DNA from 4 places in the Micromonospora sp. NPDC000207 genome. Region 1 is predicted to be linked to each of the others. Evidence: riboswitches for the same ligand, from Rfam matches in the RefSeq annotation. Region 1 holds a riboswitch; each other region holds the start of a gene.
What was found. A riboswitch is a leader RNA that binds a small molecule or an ion and turns the genes downstream of it on or off. The one in region 1 is predicted to bind cyclic di-AMP.
Positions count from the first base shown of each region.

Region 1 (4,339 bases):
GCGGAGACCCGGCAGCTGCTTCAGCTGATGGTCCATTCGATCTATTCGAACAAGGACGTCTTCCTGCGGGAACTCATCTCCAACGCCTCCGACGCCCTGGACAAGGTGCGTCTGGAGTCGATGATCGACAAGGACCTCCAGGTCGACACCGGTGACCTGCACGTCGAGCTGGTCACCGACCCCGAGGCCCGGACGTTGACGGTCCGGGACAACGGGATCGGGATGTCCCGCGAGGACGTGGTAGCGCTGATCGGCACCATCGCCCGGTCGGGCACCGCCGAGCTGTTGCAGAAGCTGCGCGACAGCCGCGACAGCGCCGCCTCCCAGGAACTGATCGGCCAGTTCGGTGTCGGGTTCTACGCCACCTTCATGGTCGCCGAGAGGGTCACCCTGGTCACCCGGCGGGCCGGACAGACCGAGGGGACCCGCTGGGAGTCGACCGGCGGCGGCACGTACGAGATCGCCACCGTCGACGACGCCCCGCAGGGCACCTCCGTCACCGTGCACCTCAAGCCGGAGGACAGCGAGGACAACCTCTTCGACTACACGGCCGAGGCGAAGATCCGGGAGATCGTCAAGCGGTACTCCGACTTCATCTCCTGGCCGATCCGGATGACCGTGTCGAGCACCGGCGAGGACGGGGCGGTCACCAGCGAGGTGCAGACCCTCAACTCGATGAAGGCGCTCTGGGCGCGTCCCCGCGACGAGGTCGCCGAGGAGGAGTACCGCGACTTCTACCGGCACGTCAGCCACGACTGGACCGACCCGCTGGAGACGATCCACATGCGGGGGGAGGGGACCTTCGAGTACGAGGCCCTGCTGTTCATCCCCGCGCACGCCCCGTACGACCTGTTCATGCGGGAGGGTCGGCGGGGGGTCCAGCTCTACGTCAAGCGTGTGTTCATCATGGAGGACTGCGAGGCGCTGATCCCCAACTACCTGCGCTTCGTCAAGGGTGTGGTGGACGCGCACGACCTGTCGCTGAACATCTCCCGGGAGATCCTGCAGCAGGACCGGCAGATCCAGGTGGTCCGCCGCCGCCTGGTCCGCAAGATCCTCGCCACGGTGAAGGACCTGAAGGCCAACAACGAGGAGAAGTACCGCACCCTCTGGGCCGAGTTCGGTCGGGCCCTCAAGGAGGGTCTCCTGGAGGACCCGGACAACCGGGACACCCTGCTGGAGATCGTGTCGGTGGCCTCCACCGACGACCCGGCGGAGCTGACCACCCTCGCCGGGTACGTCGAGCGGATGAAGGACGGCCAGGGCGACATCTACTACGCCACCGGTGAGTCCCGGTCGATGATCGAGAACTCCCCGCACATGGAGGCGTTCCGGGCCAAGGGCTACGAGGTGCTCATCCTCACCGACCCGGTGGACGAGGTCTGGGTGGAGCAGGTCGGCCAGTTCGACGGCCGGTCGCTGCGCTCCATCGCCAAGGGCCAGGTCGACCTGGACACCGAGGAGGAGAAGAAGGAGGCCGAGGCCGAGCGGGAGCAGCGCACCCAGGAGTTCGCCGGTCTGCTGACCTTCCTCACCGAAAAGCTCGCCGAGAACGTCAAGGAGGTCCGGCTCTCCTCGCGGCTGACCACCTCACCGGCGTGCGTGGTGGGCGACGCGTACGACATGACCCCGACCCTGGAGAAGATGTACCGGGCGATGGGTCAGGAGGTCCCGCCGGTGAAGCGGATCCTGGAACTCAACCCGACCCACCCGCTGGTCGCCGGGCTGCGTACCTCCCACGAGCAGGGTGAGGACCCGGCCGCCCTCGTCGAGACCGCCGAGCTGCTGTACGGCATGGCGCTGCTGGCCGAGGGCGGGGAGCTGACCGACCCGGCCCGGTTCACCCGGCTCCTGGCCGACCGGCTGGCCCGTACCCTCTGATCTTTTCCGGTCAGACGTGTCTCGCGGGCCCGGTGTTGCCGCACCGGACCCGCGAGACGTCACGGCCCGACGCCGGGTGTCACCCCGCCCGGCGTCGTGAGACTCAGGCCGCCGCGACCGAGCCGGGGTAGCGGGGCGGCGGTGCGACCGCAGCCAACGCGGGCCGCTCCACGTGCTGCTGCTCCTGCTCGGCCGGGTACGCCAGCTGCAACGCCCGCCGCGCCCACGTGTAGGCGGCGCACGGCTGCGGGCCGTCGGCACACTGCAGGTTCCGGCACTGCCCCTGCGCGGCATCCCGGTGCTGCTCGGCGACGACGATCGCCTGTCGCCACAGCATGGTGTCGGTCACGCCCGCCGGCACGGCGTCGCGCCGGTCGGATCCGGTGGAACTGGACATGAGCGGCCCCCCTCGTACGCGATGTCCCCTTAACCCTCACCACTCAACCCCTGTTCTAACCGTTCCGACCCGTCACAGTTGGGTGACGGTCGACACGGATGCCCTGGTCAGAGGTGTGTGAAGGCGCAGAATGCCGCCTGAGCGGCGAGTTCGCAACCCCTCCCCGTGTGGCCTGGTGAACAACCTCACGCAGCGTATGCACCCGCCCCGGGCCACCCCTACCGTCGTACGGGTCCGCCCGACGCGGACACCGCCCGCCGGAGTACGCCCAATCCATGCCCCCGGCTCCGCGGAACACTCCACCACAGGGCATGGAGCGGGGGACCCAGGTTCCACGGTGCACGTCACCTCGGGGTGAAGCCGCCCACCGGCGGCCGGGCTCCTCGGCCCGAACCCGACAGCTCACCTCGTCGGCGTGGAGGAACCCCATGGCAACTCGAACCACCTCGTCCCGCGCCCTGCGCACCCCCCGACGGATCCTCGGCACCCTCGCCGTCGGTGCCGTGACCGGCCTCGCCGCCGTGTTCGGCACCGCCGCTCCCGCCCACGCCGACAGCGTCGACTGGGACGCCATCGCCCAGTGCGAGTCCGGCGGCGACTGGAGCATCAACACCGGCAACGGCTACTTCGGTGGCCTGCAGTTCGTCCAGAGCACCTGGGAGGCGTACGGCGGCCTCCAGTACGCCACCCGCGCCGACCTGGCCACCCGCGCCCAGCAGATCGCCGTCGCCGAGCAGGTCCTGCAGGGCCAGGGCATCGGGGCCTGGCCGACCTGCGGCCCCCTGGGTGGCCCGGTCTCCCCCTCGGGCGGGTCGACCTCCGCCGCCGACGCCGCCGCCCAGCGCGCCGAGCAGCCCGCGTCGCGCAGCACCGACCGGGACACGTACGTCGTCGAGGCCGGTGACACCCTCGTGAAGATCGCCGCCGCCCACGACGTCACCGGCGGGTGGCAGGGTCTGCACGAGCGCAACAAGGACGTCATCGGCGACGACCCGGGCCTGATCATCCCCGGTCAGCGGCTCACCCTCTGACGTCGAGGCGAAACCCGGCCGGGGCGCACCTCCCGGCCGGGTTCCCCGCCGCCCTTCCCCGCCGGTCGTGCCGGACCGTCCGGTTCTCCGCCCACCTGGGCGCTGGGTTCCGTCCCCGCGCGGGTATCTCCAGGGTGGACACGCGTAGTGACGTCGCCGGTGGGGTACCAGCGACAACCATGAGCACGAAAACCCTGGACGAGCGCCCCACGGACCCGGCCCGCCCCGACCCGACCGCCGACTCGACCACCACCGACCCGGCCGCCACGGACCCCGTCGGCACCGATCCGGCGGGCGGCACCGATCGGGCGGGTGGCACGACGACGCTGGGCACCGTGGCCGTCGTCGCACACCGTAAGAAGACCTTCGGCGGCGGGCTCGACGAACTCCGCGCCGCCCTGGTCGGCGCGGGGGTGAAGAACCTGCTCTGGTACGAGGTGCCGAAGAGCCGCAAGGCGCCGAAGAAGGTCCGTAAGGCCCTCGACGAGGGGGCCGAACTGGTCTTCGTCTGGGGCGGCGACGGCACCGTCCAGCGCAGTGCGGACGCCATGGCCGGATCCGGGGTCCCGATGGCCGTCCTGCCGGCCGGGACCGCCAACCTCTTCGCCACCAACCTGGGCATCCCCACCGACCTGCCCGAGGCGGTCAGGATCGGTCTGCACGGCCCGCGCCGCACCGTCGACCTGGGCAAGGTCAACGGGGAACACTTCGCGGTGATGGCCGGTGCCGGGTTCGACGCCGAGTTGATCCGTGACGCCGACCGTAACCTCAAGGGCCGCCTCGGCCGCCTCGCCTACGTCCTGACCGGGCTGCGACACGTGCGCGGCGAGTGCGTCCGGACCCGGATCAGAATCGACGGCAGCGACTGGTTCGACGGAGAGGCCAGCTGCGTGCTCTTCGGCAACGTCGGCACCATCACCGGCGGCATCCCCGCCTTCGACGACGCCCGCCCTGACGACGGTGCCCTGGAGGTCGGGGTGGCCACCGCCAGCGGCGCTGTCGACTGGGCCCGCACCCTGGGCCGGATGGC
Region 1 covers NZ_JBEPEQ010000009.1:3,183-7,521, forward strand. Annotated here, with positions in the region: gene htpG (molecular chaperone HtpG) at 1-1,881, shown strand, start outside; gene ABT336_RS04285 (hypothetical protein) at 1,985-2,278, opposite strand; cyclic di-AMP (ydaO/yuaA leader) riboswitch at 2,577-2,689, shown strand; gene ABT336_RS04290 (transglycosylase family protein) at 2,707-3,309, shown strand; gene ABT336_RS04295 (diacylglycerol/lipid kinase family protein) at 3,489-4,339, shown strand, end outside.

Region 2 (4,339 bases), on a different contig from region 1:
GTGAGGAAGGACATCATCGTCTCGTACCGGGCCTTGTGCCCGTTGTTGAGTGCCGTGTAGTCCGCCTCGTCGAAGAGCTGGGCGGCGTCCACCTCACCGGAGACGTCGGTCATCTCCCGGTACGGGATGTCGAAGTAGCGGGCCAGTTCCAGGGTGCGCGAGTCGTGCGCGAACAGGTAACCGGGGGTGCCCGCGATCAGCGCGGTGATGGTGCCGTGGATCCGGGTGCCGAAGTTGAAGTCGAAGTCGGCGAGGTGGTCCATCCAGGTCCACGGGTCGACGAACATCCGGATCTTGTCCTCGGTGAACAGCGGGTGCGAGGTGTGGATCGGGATGTTGCTCTTCTTCCCACGGTCCTCGGGGGCGTCACCGTAGAGCAGGACACCGAGAGTCTTGACGTCCTGCGGGATGTAGCAGAGATTCGGGTACTTCCGGTGGTGGGAACTGATCACCTTCGCCATCGACTTCACGTACGGCGAGACGGTGAGAGCGATCTTGTCGTCGGTGCCGAGGTACGGCTTCTTCTTCTCCACCCGCAGGGTGTCGCCGTGCAGGAACATCGACGGACAGCCGATCACCTCCACCGCGTCGAAACCGAGCGAACGCAGATAGTTCTCCGTGATCTCACCGCGTACGCCGATGGTGTGCGAACGGTCGAGGACGGCCCCGACGAAGTCCTTGACCTGGTCGTCGATCGGGCGCAGGTATTCCAGGTCGCCCTTGAGGTTGGTCTGCGCGCCGACGCCGTAGACGACCACCGGGATCTTCAGTCGACGGATCAGCCGGGTCATGCTGACCAGCCGGTGGGCGAAACTGCGCCGGAAGGCGTTGGCCAACGGGACCACGAACACGTCGTAGTTCTCGTTGATCATGTCCGCGTCCCGGGCGTCCGAGCGGAACCCGGTGGAGGTGATCTCCGCATTGGCGGTCCGGAGGATCTTGTGCGCCGAGTGGCTGAAAACCAGGTTTCCCGAGTTGTCGCCGATCCAGTTCCGCTCGAATGTCTCCTCCGGCGGGTAGATGTCGAAGGGCCCCTTCTTGGCCCGGAGCAGAATCCGCTGGTGCATCACTGGTCCCTCTCGTCCATGCCCCCGCTGGCTGGTCTGCGGATATTAGGGCATCGGCTCTTACCTACTCCACGCCCGTCACCACCGTCCGATTCGGCCGCGAAGATGAGCGGTCGTCCGATTGCGGTATGGTCCCCGGCGGCGGCCGGTCGACCCCCGGCGACGGAGCGTGGAGGAGGAGACGTCGTGGTGGTTCGTACGGTCGTGGTCGGTGTGGTGGCGTGACCAGCGTATCGGCGACCAGCGCGACCGCCACCGGAGCGACCCCCGCCCTGTCCCGGCTGCCCTCGCTGACCGGACTGCGGTGGATCGCCGCCCTGCTGGTGTACGGGTTCCACGCCGCCACCATGCGGGTCGTCGCCGAGCCGGGACCCCAGGGCGTGTTGGAGAAGGTCTTCACCCTCGGCCTCTCCGGAGTGCAGTTCTTCTTCATCCTCAGCGGTTTCGTCCTGGTCTGGTCGGCCCGCCCCGAGGACTCGAAACGGGCCTTCTGGCGTCGCCGGGCCGCGAAGATCTATCCCAACCACGTTCTGATGTGGATGGTCGTGCTGCTGGTCGGTCTCTACTTCGTCGACCCGGTCAACGGTCAGGTGGCGCTCACCAACCTGCTGCTGTTGCAGGCGTGGGACCCCACTCCGGGCCACTTCTACAGCATCAACACGGTGAGCTGGTCGCTCTCCTGCGAGCTGTTCTTCTACCTCTGTCTGCCGTTCGCGCTCCCGGCGATCCGGCGGGCCCGGCCCTGGATGCTCTGGGCCGTCGTCGTCGCCGTACCGCTGCTGATCCTGGCGCTCTGGCCGACGCAGCTGCTGGTGCCACCGGAGTACCGGTGGTGGTTCACCCAGATCTTCCCGATCACCAGGTCGTTCGAGTTCTGGATGGGCGTCGCCGCCGCCGAGCTGATGCGTCGGGGCTGCTGGCGCGGTCCCCGGCTGACGGTGGCCAGCGTGGTCTTCGTGGCCGTCTGGGTGGCCGCCGGTGAGATCATCCGCGCCGAGCTCTGGGCGGCCGTCCTGTCGGTGGCGTACATCCTGGTCATCACCGCTGCGGCGGACGCCGACATCAACGGCCGCCGCTCACCCTGGCGCTCCCGGCCGATGCTCTGGCTCGGCGAGGTCTCCTTCGCCTTCTACCTGGTGCACGTCTTCGTCATGGTCACTGTGCTCCGGCTCGTCGGCGTCTACGGCGTCGGCCTGCCCGGCTGGTGGGGGCCGGTGGCGGTGGTGGCCTTCCTCCTTGTCAACCTGGTGCTGGCCGGGCTGATGCACAGGTACCTGGAGACCCCGATGATGCGCCTGCTCGCCCCCTCCCGCTCCGGTCGGAACCGGCGTGGGCCGGGACCGCAGCCGCCCGGTTCGGACCCACGACAGGTAGCGCCCGGGCCGGAGTCGGTCGCGCCGGGACCGCAGTCGGTCGAGCCCGAGCCGCAGTCGGTCGAGCCCGAGCCGCAGTCGGTCGTGCCGGGGCCGCGCTCGGGGGCGTCCGCCGCCGAGCAGCCGGTGGGTGACGCCGAACGACGCTGACCCATCCCGTCCGTGACGGTGATGCCGCTCACAGGACGCCGGATCCGGTCACGCGACGCAGGGCGGACGTCATTGGCCGACAATTCCTCGGGGATGCTCACCGAACGTCCGGTTGTGGACCTCGACGGGTGGATGAAACCGCCCGTCCCATAGATACACGACACTGTCGGACTGCGGTGAAGATTGCTGCCATGATCGAGGTTTAAGCAGGTCAAGCCGGGTTGGCAGGGAAAAGCTCGGCCAGTAGTGTCGCTGCGTCCGGTGCGGTTCCCGATCGCAAGAAGCGACGCCGCCCCGACCCGCTCAATCGTCTCAGGACGAGCCGGGGACCCACGTAGTCCGGGGTGAATCCGGGAGCCGACGCTCCCGGTAGGGCGACTTCTTCCCGCCCGAATCCGTCAGCTAACCCGGTAGGCGGAATCGGAAGGAGCCCCGTTCCTTGCCTCACCATCCCCTCCAGTCGACAGTGAGACACCATCTCAGGCGACAGCTGCGGCGGCTCACCGCAGACCGCCAGTACCAGGTCGTCGCCGCCTCGGCCGCGACCCTCATGGTGGCCTCGGGCGTCGGAGTCGGCGTCGCCGTCACCGGTGACGGGTCCGACCTCGATCAGCCCACCCCGGCCGCCGTCGCCGAGCAGGCCCCCTACGCCGGTGACCTCCCCGCCCGCGCCGAGTTGAGCGCGCCGCAGACCCCGGCGCCGTCGCTGACCACCCCGGCCCCGACCGCCACCGCCCGTTCGCAGAGCCCCGCTCCGACGGCGACGGCGAGCAGCGCCACCAGCACCACAGCCCCGGCGGCCGATCTGACCCGTACGGCGACTCCCAAGCCGCCCGCGTCGAGGGTCCTCGACCACGACCACCAGTCCCAGATCACCTACTACTACTGCGGCCCGGCGGCGGTACGCAACGCGCTGTCGGCCATGGGCCTGGCCCGGACCCAGGACGACCTGGCGGTGCGGCTCGGCACCACGACGATGGGCACCAACTCGGCCGCCGACACCACCCGGGTGCTCAACCAGGTGGTGGACGGCAGCCCGTACCGGACCACGATGATCCCCGGCAACGCCGCCACCACCGCCCAGACCGAGCGGCTCCGGGCCGACCTGGTCGCGGCGGTCGCCGACGAGCGCGGCGTGGTGGTGAACGTGGCCGGGACCACCACCGACCTCGCCGGGGGCTGGCACTCCTTCCCGGGCGGACACTACGTCGCGGTGGTCGGCTACCGCGACGACGGCCGGACCGTCAAGATCGCCGACTCGGCGAACCCGGCGGTCCCGACGTACTGGCTGACAGTGGGCACTCTTGCCGACTGGATCGCCAGCCGGGGCTACTCCGCCTGAGCCGGCAGTCCCCACCCGATCCACGAGACGGGCACCGTCCCCCTGCGCAGGGGGACGGCGCCCGTCTCGTTCTCGTCGGGGTCGCTCAGCCGATGGGGGGCGGCACCCGTTCCGGTGGCCACTCAGCCGGTGGGGGAGAGCGGTGCCCGTCTCGTCGCGGTGGGTCGGTCGCTCAGCCGGTGGGGGAGAGCGGCCCGGTGGCGGCGTCGGCCAGCCCGGCACCTGCGCCGGTACGCGGACCCGGCGGGGTCCACGCCGGGTCCAGGTGCCGCCGGGCGGCCGCCAGGAACACCTCGGCGTAGGACTCGGCCGGGAAGTCCCCGAGGTAGCGGGTACGGGTGTGCCACCGGGCCGACTCCGCCGGATCGGTCTGCAACAGCGCGGTCAGCACCTCGTCGACGTTCGAC
Region 2 covers NZ_JBEPEQ010000124.1:1,143-5,481, reverse strand. Annotated here, with positions in the region: gene ABT336_RS23535 (polysaccharide pyruvyl transferase family protein) at 1-1,067, opposite strand, end outside; gene ABT336_RS23530 (acyltransferase family protein) at 1,289-2,590, shown strand; cyclic di-AMP (ydaO/yuaA leader) riboswitch at 2,881-3,022, shown strand; gene ABT336_RS23525 (C39 family peptidase) at 3,057-3,932, shown strand; partial or broken gene ABT336_RS23520 (CDP-glycerol glycerophosphotransferase family protein) at 4,105-4,339, opposite strand, start outside.
Region 2: linked by a shared signal. The riboswitch ahead of ABT336_RS23525 (C39 family peptidase) and the one ahead of ABT336_RS04290 (transglycosylase family protein) in region 1 are both predicted to bind cyclic di-AMP.

Region 3 (4,339 bases), on a different contig from region 1:
TCGGCGCGGCTGACCACCACCGTCTGGGCACCGGCCTGGTGCAGGTCGTACATGACCCCGGTGAGTTCGGCGACGCTGTCGTCGGCGGCCAACCCGTCGCGCAGCAGCTCCTCGTGGCTGACCTTGCAGAGGAACACCCCGCTGTCCAGGACGGCGGCGAGGTGCTCCCCGGAGAGGTCGACCACCACCCGACTGCCGTTCTCCCCGAGGTCGGCGGCGAACCGGCGGTACACCTCGGGTGGGACGAGCGACGGCTCGTTGGGGCCGCTCAGGACGCTCACCGGGGCCCGCAGCCCCTCCCCGAGGGCGAGGTTGTAGAGCTCGTCGAGCTCGTGGCGGGTGAGCCGCTCACCAGTCACGTCGACGATCTCCTGTCGGGAACCGTCGCGGCGGTCGTGCACGTACCCGCCGTTGGTCGAGTGGCGGCGTACCGTCCGCAGGTCCACCCCCTCGGTGGCGAGCAACGGCTCCAGGACCTGGCCGAGTTCCCCGCCGATGCTGGCGCAGAGCACCACCGGGACCCCGAGGGAGGAGATCATCCGGGCCTGCCAGACGCCCTGCCCGCCCGGGTGCAGGTGCAGCTCCGGGTGGTCACTGGGCTGTTCGATGGTGACCGTGAGCAGGGGAGTGGGCGCGAACACCATCACGTGCCCGTCCATGGGGCCACCTTCCGTCCGTACGCCGGGTCGCTCACCTGATAACCGTCGACGCGGTGGTCCGGGCACGCCTCGTCGGGCACGAAAACGCCGGGCGTACGCCTCGTCGGGCACGAAGAACGCCCGGTGCCCCACCGTCGTGGCGGGACACCGGGCGTACCCGAGGGTCAGTACACCGACAGGTGCACGTGGTTGGTGTGGTCGCTGGACGGGTCCCCACCCGCTCCGCTGTAGGCTCGCCAGCCGCTGCTGGGCAGCCAGATCTGCCGGTACCAGATCACGTACAGCACGGCCAGCCGGTCGGCGTTGCGGACGTAGTACGCGGCGAGGTTGTTGCCGTACGTCCGGTCCCCGCCGGTGGCGTGCCCACCGAATCCGTTGCGCTGTGCGGCGAAGTCGCACGCCCGACCCTTGGGGTGCTCACCGGAGCCGCCCGGCCGGTAGCAGGAGACGTACCGGGTGAAGCCGGCGGCCTTGGCCTGGTTGAGGGCGTGCAGGGTCCGGGGGGTGATGCACCCGTTGGCCGGGGTGGGGTCGTTGACGCTGCACGACTCCCGGGGCCAGGACCCGTCGGAGTTGCGCGGGGCGGGCTTGGCGGTCTTGGTGCTGTTCCCGCCCGGTCCGCTGGACCCCGTGGACCCGCTGGACCCACTCGACCCGCCGCTGCTGCTGCGCTGCTGGGCCTGTTGCTGCTGCTGTTGCTGGCGGCGGCGCTCGGCCTCCTCACGGCGCTCCTGCGTGACGGCGACGTCGAGGGCCTTCTCGGCCTGGTCCTTGCGCTTTGCCATCGTCGCGACCTGTTTGCGCTGCTCGTTGACCTCGGCATCCAGTTCGACCTTGGTCCGGGCGGACTGGTTGCGGGTCTCCTGGAGCTTGCGCAGCTCCCGCTCCTCGCTGGCGGCGACCTGGTCGAGCGCGGCGGCCCGGTCCATGAAGCCCTCCGGGGAGGTCGCGTTGAGCAGGGCGTTCGCCGCGCCGAGTCGGCCGGTCCGGTACGCGACCTGGGCGATCTCACCGACCTTGGTGTTCTGGACGGCCAGGTCGGAGTCGATGGTCTTGAGCCGACCGTTGAGTTCCTGTTGCCGCTGTGTCGACTTCTCGAGCTTGGCCTTCGCCTCCAGCCATCCCTTGCTGGCCGCCTCCAGCTGGTTGCGCAGAGCCGGGGTGCCGCCCTCGGGATCGGCGTCGGGTGCCGCCAGCAGACCTCCCCGGGTCGCGGCCTGGGCCGGACCGACCGGTGCGACCGCGCCACCGAGGGCGAGGGTCGCGACGAGCAGGGCCGCCATCCGGGCGGTGATGCGTCGCGGTGATGCCACTACTGCCAATGGACCTGTCCTTCCGTCAACCGCCGACCGGGTTAGCTGACGGGTTCGGGACGGAAGATCCCTACCGCTGACGCGGATGCACCCCAGGAACGTGGTTCCCCGGCTCGCCCGGGTGGGCGATTAGGCGGCGGCCACCGTGGGCGCCGATGGGCGCCGCCCGGCGGAGGCCGGGACCGAGCCTACCGGGGTGGGTGTGACGGTTGCAGTCAAAGTGACCGATGGTGTCGGAGAGGCGCACGACAAAGCGCAGCAAAAAGAACATTCCTCGTGGAAATTTAAGCCTGTGCTAATCACCACTCGATGGTTCCGCAGACACCCGCTGACGCTCCGGGTTCGACCTGCAACGTGGCGTGCTCGATGTGGAACTCCTCCCGGAGCGTGGTCCGGGCCGCCGCGAGCACCGTGGCGACCTCCGCGCCCGGGGTGGTGGTCAGGTGGGCCGAGGCGACCTCCATCCCGGAGGTGAGCGTCCACAGGTGCAGGTCGTGCACCTCGGCCACGCCGGGGACCGCCGAGAGCCGGTCGTGCACCTCGGTCACCTGGAGGTGTTCCGGGGCGGCCTGGACCAGGATGCGCAGGGCGGCCCGGGCCAGCCGCCAGGTCCGGGGGAGGATGAACACGCCGATCGCGACCGCCACCACCGGGTCCACCCACCACCAGCCGGTGAACGCGATGACCAGCGCGGCGGCGATCACCCCGACCGAGCCGACCAGGTCGGCGAGCACCTCCAGGTACGCGCCGCGCAGGTTGATGCTCTCCTCGGCGCCCTTGCGCAGCAGTCCGAAGGCGACCACGTTGGCCAGCAGGCCGAGCACCGCCACCCCGAGCATCGGGCCGGTGAGGACCTCCGGCGGATCGCCGATCCGGCGGGCCGCCTCGACGAGGACGTAGACCGCGACCCCGCTGAGCAGCGCCGCGTTGGCCAGGGCGGCGAGCACCTCCAGGCGGTAGAGGCCGAAGGTGCGCTGCGGGTCGGTGGTGGCCCGGCGGGTCGCGGTGATCGCGGCCAGGGCCAGGCCGATGCCGAGCACGTCGGTGAACATGTGCCCGGCGTCGGAGAGCAGGGCCAGCGAGCCGGTGCGGAAGGCGGCGACGGTCTGCACCACTGTGAAGACGGCCAGCAGGGCCAGTGCGGCCCAGAGTCTGCCGACGTGTCGATGGGCGGCGTTCGCCACCGCCGCCGAGTGATCGTGCCCTGCGCCCACGCCCACACCCTCCGTCGTCCGACCCGACCGGGATACAACCTATGCTTACATCGCTATGTATGCAAGTGTCGGACGAGGGGAGGCCGGTCGACAGTCGGAGTCGACGTTCAGCCGGTGGGATCGAGGGTGACCAGGCGCTGGGTGGCCCGGGACAGCGCGACGTAGAGCGTACGAACCCCGGAACCCGGATCGGCCCGGATCTCCCCGGGCGCGACGAGCACCACCCCGTCGTACTCCATGCCCTTGGCCTGGAGGCTCGTCACCACCTGGAGCCGGGGCTCGGCCACCTCGGCCAGCCACCCGGCCACCTCGCGGTGGCGGTGCACCGGCGTGATCACGCCGACGGTCCCCGGCACCTCGGCCAACATGGCCGTCGCCGCGGCCACCGTCTCCGGCGCCAACTCGGCCGCCGACAGCACCCGCTGCACCGGCTCCACCCCGGTGGAGCGGACCGCGACGGGAAGGGGCAGGTCCGGGTCCACCCGACGGATCTCGGCCGCCGCCACCGCGAAGATCTCCGCCGGGTTGCGGTAGTTGGTGGTCAACGTGAACCGGTGCCGCCGACGTCGACCCAGCGCCTGGTCCCGGGCCCGGGTCAGCTCCGCCGGGTCACCCGTCCAGGCGGTCTGGGCCGGGTCGCCGACGACGGTCCAGGACGCCAGCCGCCCCCGTCGGCCGATCATCCGCCACTGCATCGGCGAGACGTCCTGCGCCTCGTCGACGACCACGTGGGCGTACTCCCGGTAGTCCTCCGGGCGCTGCCGGGCCGCCTCCCGGACGGCCCGCTGCCGGTCGGCGAAGGTGCTCAGCTCCCGCACCCCGCCCGCCAGGGCGTACGGGTCCCGCCGGGGGCGGGCCGGCTTCACCGGCTGACCCAGCAACGCGTCCAACTCGTCGAGCAGGGCGATGTCGGCGATGGTCAGGCCCTCGGTGTCCAGGCTCCGCCAGGACTCGGAGAGCAGCCGGACCTCCGCCCGGGACAGGATCCCTCCCGCGTACGCCCGCAGCCGCTCCGGTCGGGTCAACCAACCCAGCACGTGCCGGGGGTGCAGGCGGGGCCACCACGCCTTGAGGAACTCCCGCAACTCCGGCCGGTCGACGATCTCGCCGTCGAAGGTCCGCTGGTCCGGCAGGTGGCCGACGTGCAGCGTAC
Region 3 covers NZ_JBEPEQ010000002.1:60,619-64,957, forward strand. Annotated here, with positions in the region: gene ABT336_RS01230 (PfkB family carbohydrate kinase) at 1-659, opposite strand, end outside; gene ABT336_RS01235 (coiled-coil domain-containing protein) at 824-1,942, opposite strand; cyclic di-AMP (ydaO/yuaA leader) riboswitch at 1,988-2,118, opposite strand; gene ABT336_RS01240 (cation diffusion facilitator family transporter) at 2,272-3,186, opposite strand; gene ABT336_RS01245 (HelD family protein) at 3,294-4,339, opposite strand, start outside.
Region 3: linked by a shared signal. The riboswitch ahead of ABT336_RS01235 (coiled-coil domain-containing protein) and the one ahead of ABT336_RS04290 (transglycosylase family protein) in region 1 are both predicted to bind cyclic di-AMP.

Region 4 (4,339 bases), on a different contig from region 1:
ATCAGCCGTCCTGCTCTGGACCACGGTCGACCCCGCCGGGTGCCGGAGGGCCGTCGACCAGGTGGCCGCAGGGTTCGTCGGAATCGGTAGTCCCAACGCCTTCATCCTGTCGGTGGTGAGGTCGGCGACGAGCCTTCTCCCGACCTCCTCGGTGTTGTGGGTGCGGTGACCCTGACTCGTTTCGCGGAACTGGTCGATGACGGCCGCTTGGAGCTTCGTGGCCTCACTCGGGGTCAGGTCCGCCACCATGGTTTGGTGCGTTGGCGGAAGGGCGGCCTCAAGTCGGTCCCTGGCGTTCCGCCCGACTTCCTGCTTTCGCGCCTCGGCGTCCTCCGCCCTCCAGGGGTTGTTCGGCATGTTGTATTTCCGCAACTCGATGATGTCGCACACCTTGTTGCTGAGAATCTCTTGGTTGGGGGATTTGTGGTGATTCGGGTCCGGCCTGTTCAGCTCCCACGCGGGTGTGTCGGCGAAAGCATCACGCTCTCTCTCCGCCCGTTCGAGATCCCTCGAAACGGTGTTCGCGATGTCGGCCGCCTGTTCCGAGGTCAGGTTCGAGACAATGAACTTGTCCTCGATGAACAGGGCGTCCTCAAGTCTCTTCCGGGGGTCTTTCGTCGGGGGCATCGTGGTCTCCTCCTCGGTAGGGGATCGGGCGACCTGACGACGGTCGGGAGGAGCCTCCGGTTCAGGCCCGACCGGCTTTCCCGCATCCCGGGACCCGGTCGGGCGGGAAGAAACGTAGATCACTTGTAGCTTGACGTGTCTCACGCTGCGTGTGACGGTGAGGGCCGGACCCTGTCCCCTGATGTGGGGGTTTGACCAGGTAGTTCGTTCAAGGGCAGGTGGGACTTGCGTCAGCCGGAGACTCCCCAGGAGGCGTTCGCCGAGCTTCAGGCAGGCAACGAGCGGTTCGTCGACGGGACACCCCGCCACCCCAACCAGGACGCCGGCCACCGGGCGGCGGTCGCCGGTGAGCAGCACCCCTTCGCCGTGATCGTGGGGTGCTCCGACTCCCGCCTGGCCGCCGAGATCATCTTCGACCGTGGCCTGGGGGACCTCTTCGTGGTCCGGACCGCCGGGCACACCACCGGCCCCGAGGTGCTGGGCAGCGTCGAGTACGCGGTGACGGTGCTGCACACCCCCCTGGTGGTGGTGCTCGGGCACGATTCGTGCGGGGCTGTCGCGGCGGCCGGTGCGGTGGCTGCCGGAGGGCTGCGTCCGGCCGGGCACCTCGGGGCGGTGGTCGACGCCGTCCTGCCCAGCCTCCGGCACGCCGCCGCCCAGGGCATCGTGGACCCGGCGGGGATCATCGACGTCCACATCGCCCAGACGGTCAACGAACTGGTAGGCGACTCGGCGGTCCTGGCCGGTGAGATCGCTGCCGGACGGTGTGCCGTGGTGGGGATGTCGTACCAGCTCAACGCCGGTCGGGTCCGGACGGTGGCGGCGGTTCCGCGTACCCTCTGACCGGTCTTTCGCCCCGGAACACGAACCGGGCCGCGCGCCCCTCACGGCGAACCGGTCTGTGCCTGCGACGACGAACGGGCCGCCCCCCGAAGGAAGGGGAGCGGCCCGGTTCGTGCCAAGCCCCGGCTAGAGCAGCGAGACGTGGACGTGGTCGGTGTGGTTGGACGGGCCGCTGTAGGAACTCCAGCCCGTCGCCGGGAACCAGATCTGCCGGTTCCAGATGACGTAGTAGACGCCCAGCCGGTCGGCGTTACGGACCAGGAACGCGGTCAGGTTGTTGCCGTACATCCGGGTGTCGTTGTTGTGCCAGGGGGAGAACCCGCGGTTCTGGAGGGACCAGTCGCAGGCCCGGCCCTTGGGGTGCTCCCACGGGCCACCGGGGCGGTAACAACCGACGAACCTGTCGAACCCGGCCCGCTTGACCTCCTTGTACATGTGGAGGGTGCGGGGGGTGATGCAGCCGGAGGTGGTGGGGTCGTTCTCGGTGCAACCCTGCGGACGCCAGTTGCCGTTGGAGTCCCGACCCGGTGCGACCTTCGCCACCGGTGACTCGGCCACCACCAGGCCGCCGGTCAGGCCGGTGCCGCCGACCAGGGCGAGTGACTTCTCGGCGTCCCGCTTCTGCTTGGCCATCAGCGCGTGCTGCTTCTGCTGCTCGGTGACCTCGGCGTCGAGCTGCTCCTTGGCCTCGGCAGCCTCGTCCTTGACCTCCTGGACCTCGGCCAGCTTCCGGGCGTTGACCATGTTCAGCTCGTCGAGCGCCTGGGCGCGCTTGACGAACGAGTCGGGCTGGTCGCTGTCAAGGAGCATCGCCATCGCGCCGATCCGCCCGCTGCGGTACGACTGGGCGGCGATCTGCCCCACCTGGGGGGCCAACCGGTCCAGCTCGCTCTGCGCCCGACGGACCTCCAGGTCGAGCTGGAGCTGCCGCTTCTTGGACTTCTCAAGCTTGTTCTGTGCCTGGGTGAAGTTGCGGTTGGTCGTCTCGATGACATCGTTGAGGAGCTTCGAGTCACCGTCCTCGTGCCCCGAGGGCCGAGGCTGGGCCATGGCCGGCGCTGACCCGGAGAAGATGGCCAGCGCGGTGATCACGGCCACCACCGGCGTCAGCCAGCGGCGTAGGGGTGCCGTCACAGTCGTCCCTTCCGTCGGCCGCCGACCGGGTTAGCTGACGGGTTCGGGACGGAAGTGGCCCCTACCGCTTGCGCGGATTCACCCCACGTACCTGGGTCCCCGATTCGCCTCGCGGCGATTGGGCGGCGGTCCCGCTGGCGCCGGTGCGCGCCTTCGGCGGTGACCGGCAGCGAGGTTACCCGAGAGTCGACTCCGGGAGCTACGTCCGGAAGCCGACTTAACGCGTATTTTCGCCGTAGCGGCGGGTGACCAGTGATGAGCTTCTCATTCTGGGAAGCATCGGCGGTCACACTGAGGAGTGTCACCATGCGGGGTCGGAACCTCCTTCTCGATTGCGCCACCCTGCGGGGGCGTCGGGGGACTGACTCCCGGCCCGGGGGTCGCTCAGGGCTTCGAGGGCGTCGTCGCGCTGAGCGGGGGGTCGGGGTCGGGGGTTGGCGTCGGGCCGCGCCGCCTTCTTCTCGGGGGTACGGCGTCCGGCGGCGGTGACCACGGCGGCCAGGGCGGTGGTCAGGGGCACGGCGGCGACCAGTCCGAGCGTGGCGACGACGCTGCGGACGATCTCCTGGGCGAGGAATTCACTGGTCAGGACCTGGCCGGTGGGCCGGGAGTCGGCGACCAGCAGGAGCATCAGGGGCAGTGAGGCACCCGCGTACGCCAGCACGATCGTGTTGACCACCGACGCGATGTGGGCCCGCCCGACCCGGGTCCCCGCCTTGTAGAGCTGGAGTGCTGTCAGCTTCGGGTTGGCGTTGCCCACCTCGGTCACCGTGGCGGCCTGGGTGACCGTGACGTCGTCCAGGACGCCCAGGGACCCGATCACGATCCCGGCCAGCAGCAGTCCGTGCAGGTCGACGTCGGACTGGAACATCGACAGGGTGGTGGCGTCCTCGTCACCGAACCCGGTCAGGTGGGTGGCGGCGGTGGCGGCGGCGGCGAGCAGTCCGGTGAGCACCAGACTGCCCAGGGTGCCCAGGACCGCCACCGAGGTCTGGGCGCTGATCCCGTGGGTGAGATACAGCACGATGAACATGATCAGTGCTGATCCGACAACGGCGATCAGCAGGGGGGACCGGCCGGCGCTGATCCCCGGCACCACGAAGGTGAGCAGGATGGCGAAGCTCGCCGCCAGCCCGCCCAGGGCGGCCAGGCCCCGCCAGCGGCCGAACGCCACGATCGCGGCGGCGAAGAGGACCACCAGCCAGACCAGGGGCTTGCCGCGTTGGTGCTCGGCGATGTTGTAGCTGCTGGTCTCCGGGTCGGCCGGGTCGACCAGCTCGACCAGGATGATCTCGTCGCCCACCGCCACCCGGGGGGCACCCGGGCCGTCCGGGATCGGGGTCTCGACCTCCTGCCCGGCGTCCGGGCCGCTGTCTGCCCGGACGGTCACCGTTCCGCAGGGCCGGTCGGCCCGTTCCGGGGTGCCCTCCGGTCCCGGTTCGACGGGCGGGCAGGGCACCGTCAACACCCGGGTGACGGTCCCCTGGTAGCGGGGTACGTCCTCACCTCCGTCCGCCGTCGGCGTCCGCTCCGGCCAGAGCAGCAGGGCGGCGACGAGGGTGGCTACGAAGAGGGGAACCACCGTCGCGACGAGGACCCGTCGGACCCGGGGTGGGGCGGACGGGGCGTGACTTGTGTGGTCGGCGCCCATTGCGACTCTCCAAACGATCCACGGCGGATTACGTGTGCGTACGCCGGTCGGTTCACCCCGCCCGTGAAAATGCCCGCAACGGCG
Region 4 covers NZ_JBEPEQ010000010.1:6,694-11,032, forward strand. Annotated here, with positions in the region: gene ABT336_RS04595 (hypothetical protein) at 1-771, opposite strand, end outside; gene ABT336_RS04600 (carbonic anhydrase) at 853-1,470, shown strand; gene ABT336_RS04605 (coiled-coil domain-containing protein) at 1,597-2,604, opposite strand; cyclic di-AMP (ydaO/yuaA leader) riboswitch at 2,609-2,739, opposite strand; gene ABT336_RS04610 (YibE/F family protein) at 2,906-4,255, opposite strand.
Region 4: linked by a shared signal. The riboswitch ahead of ABT336_RS04605 (coiled-coil domain-containing protein) and the one ahead of ABT336_RS04290 (transglycosylase family protein) in region 1 are both predicted to bind cyclic di-AMP.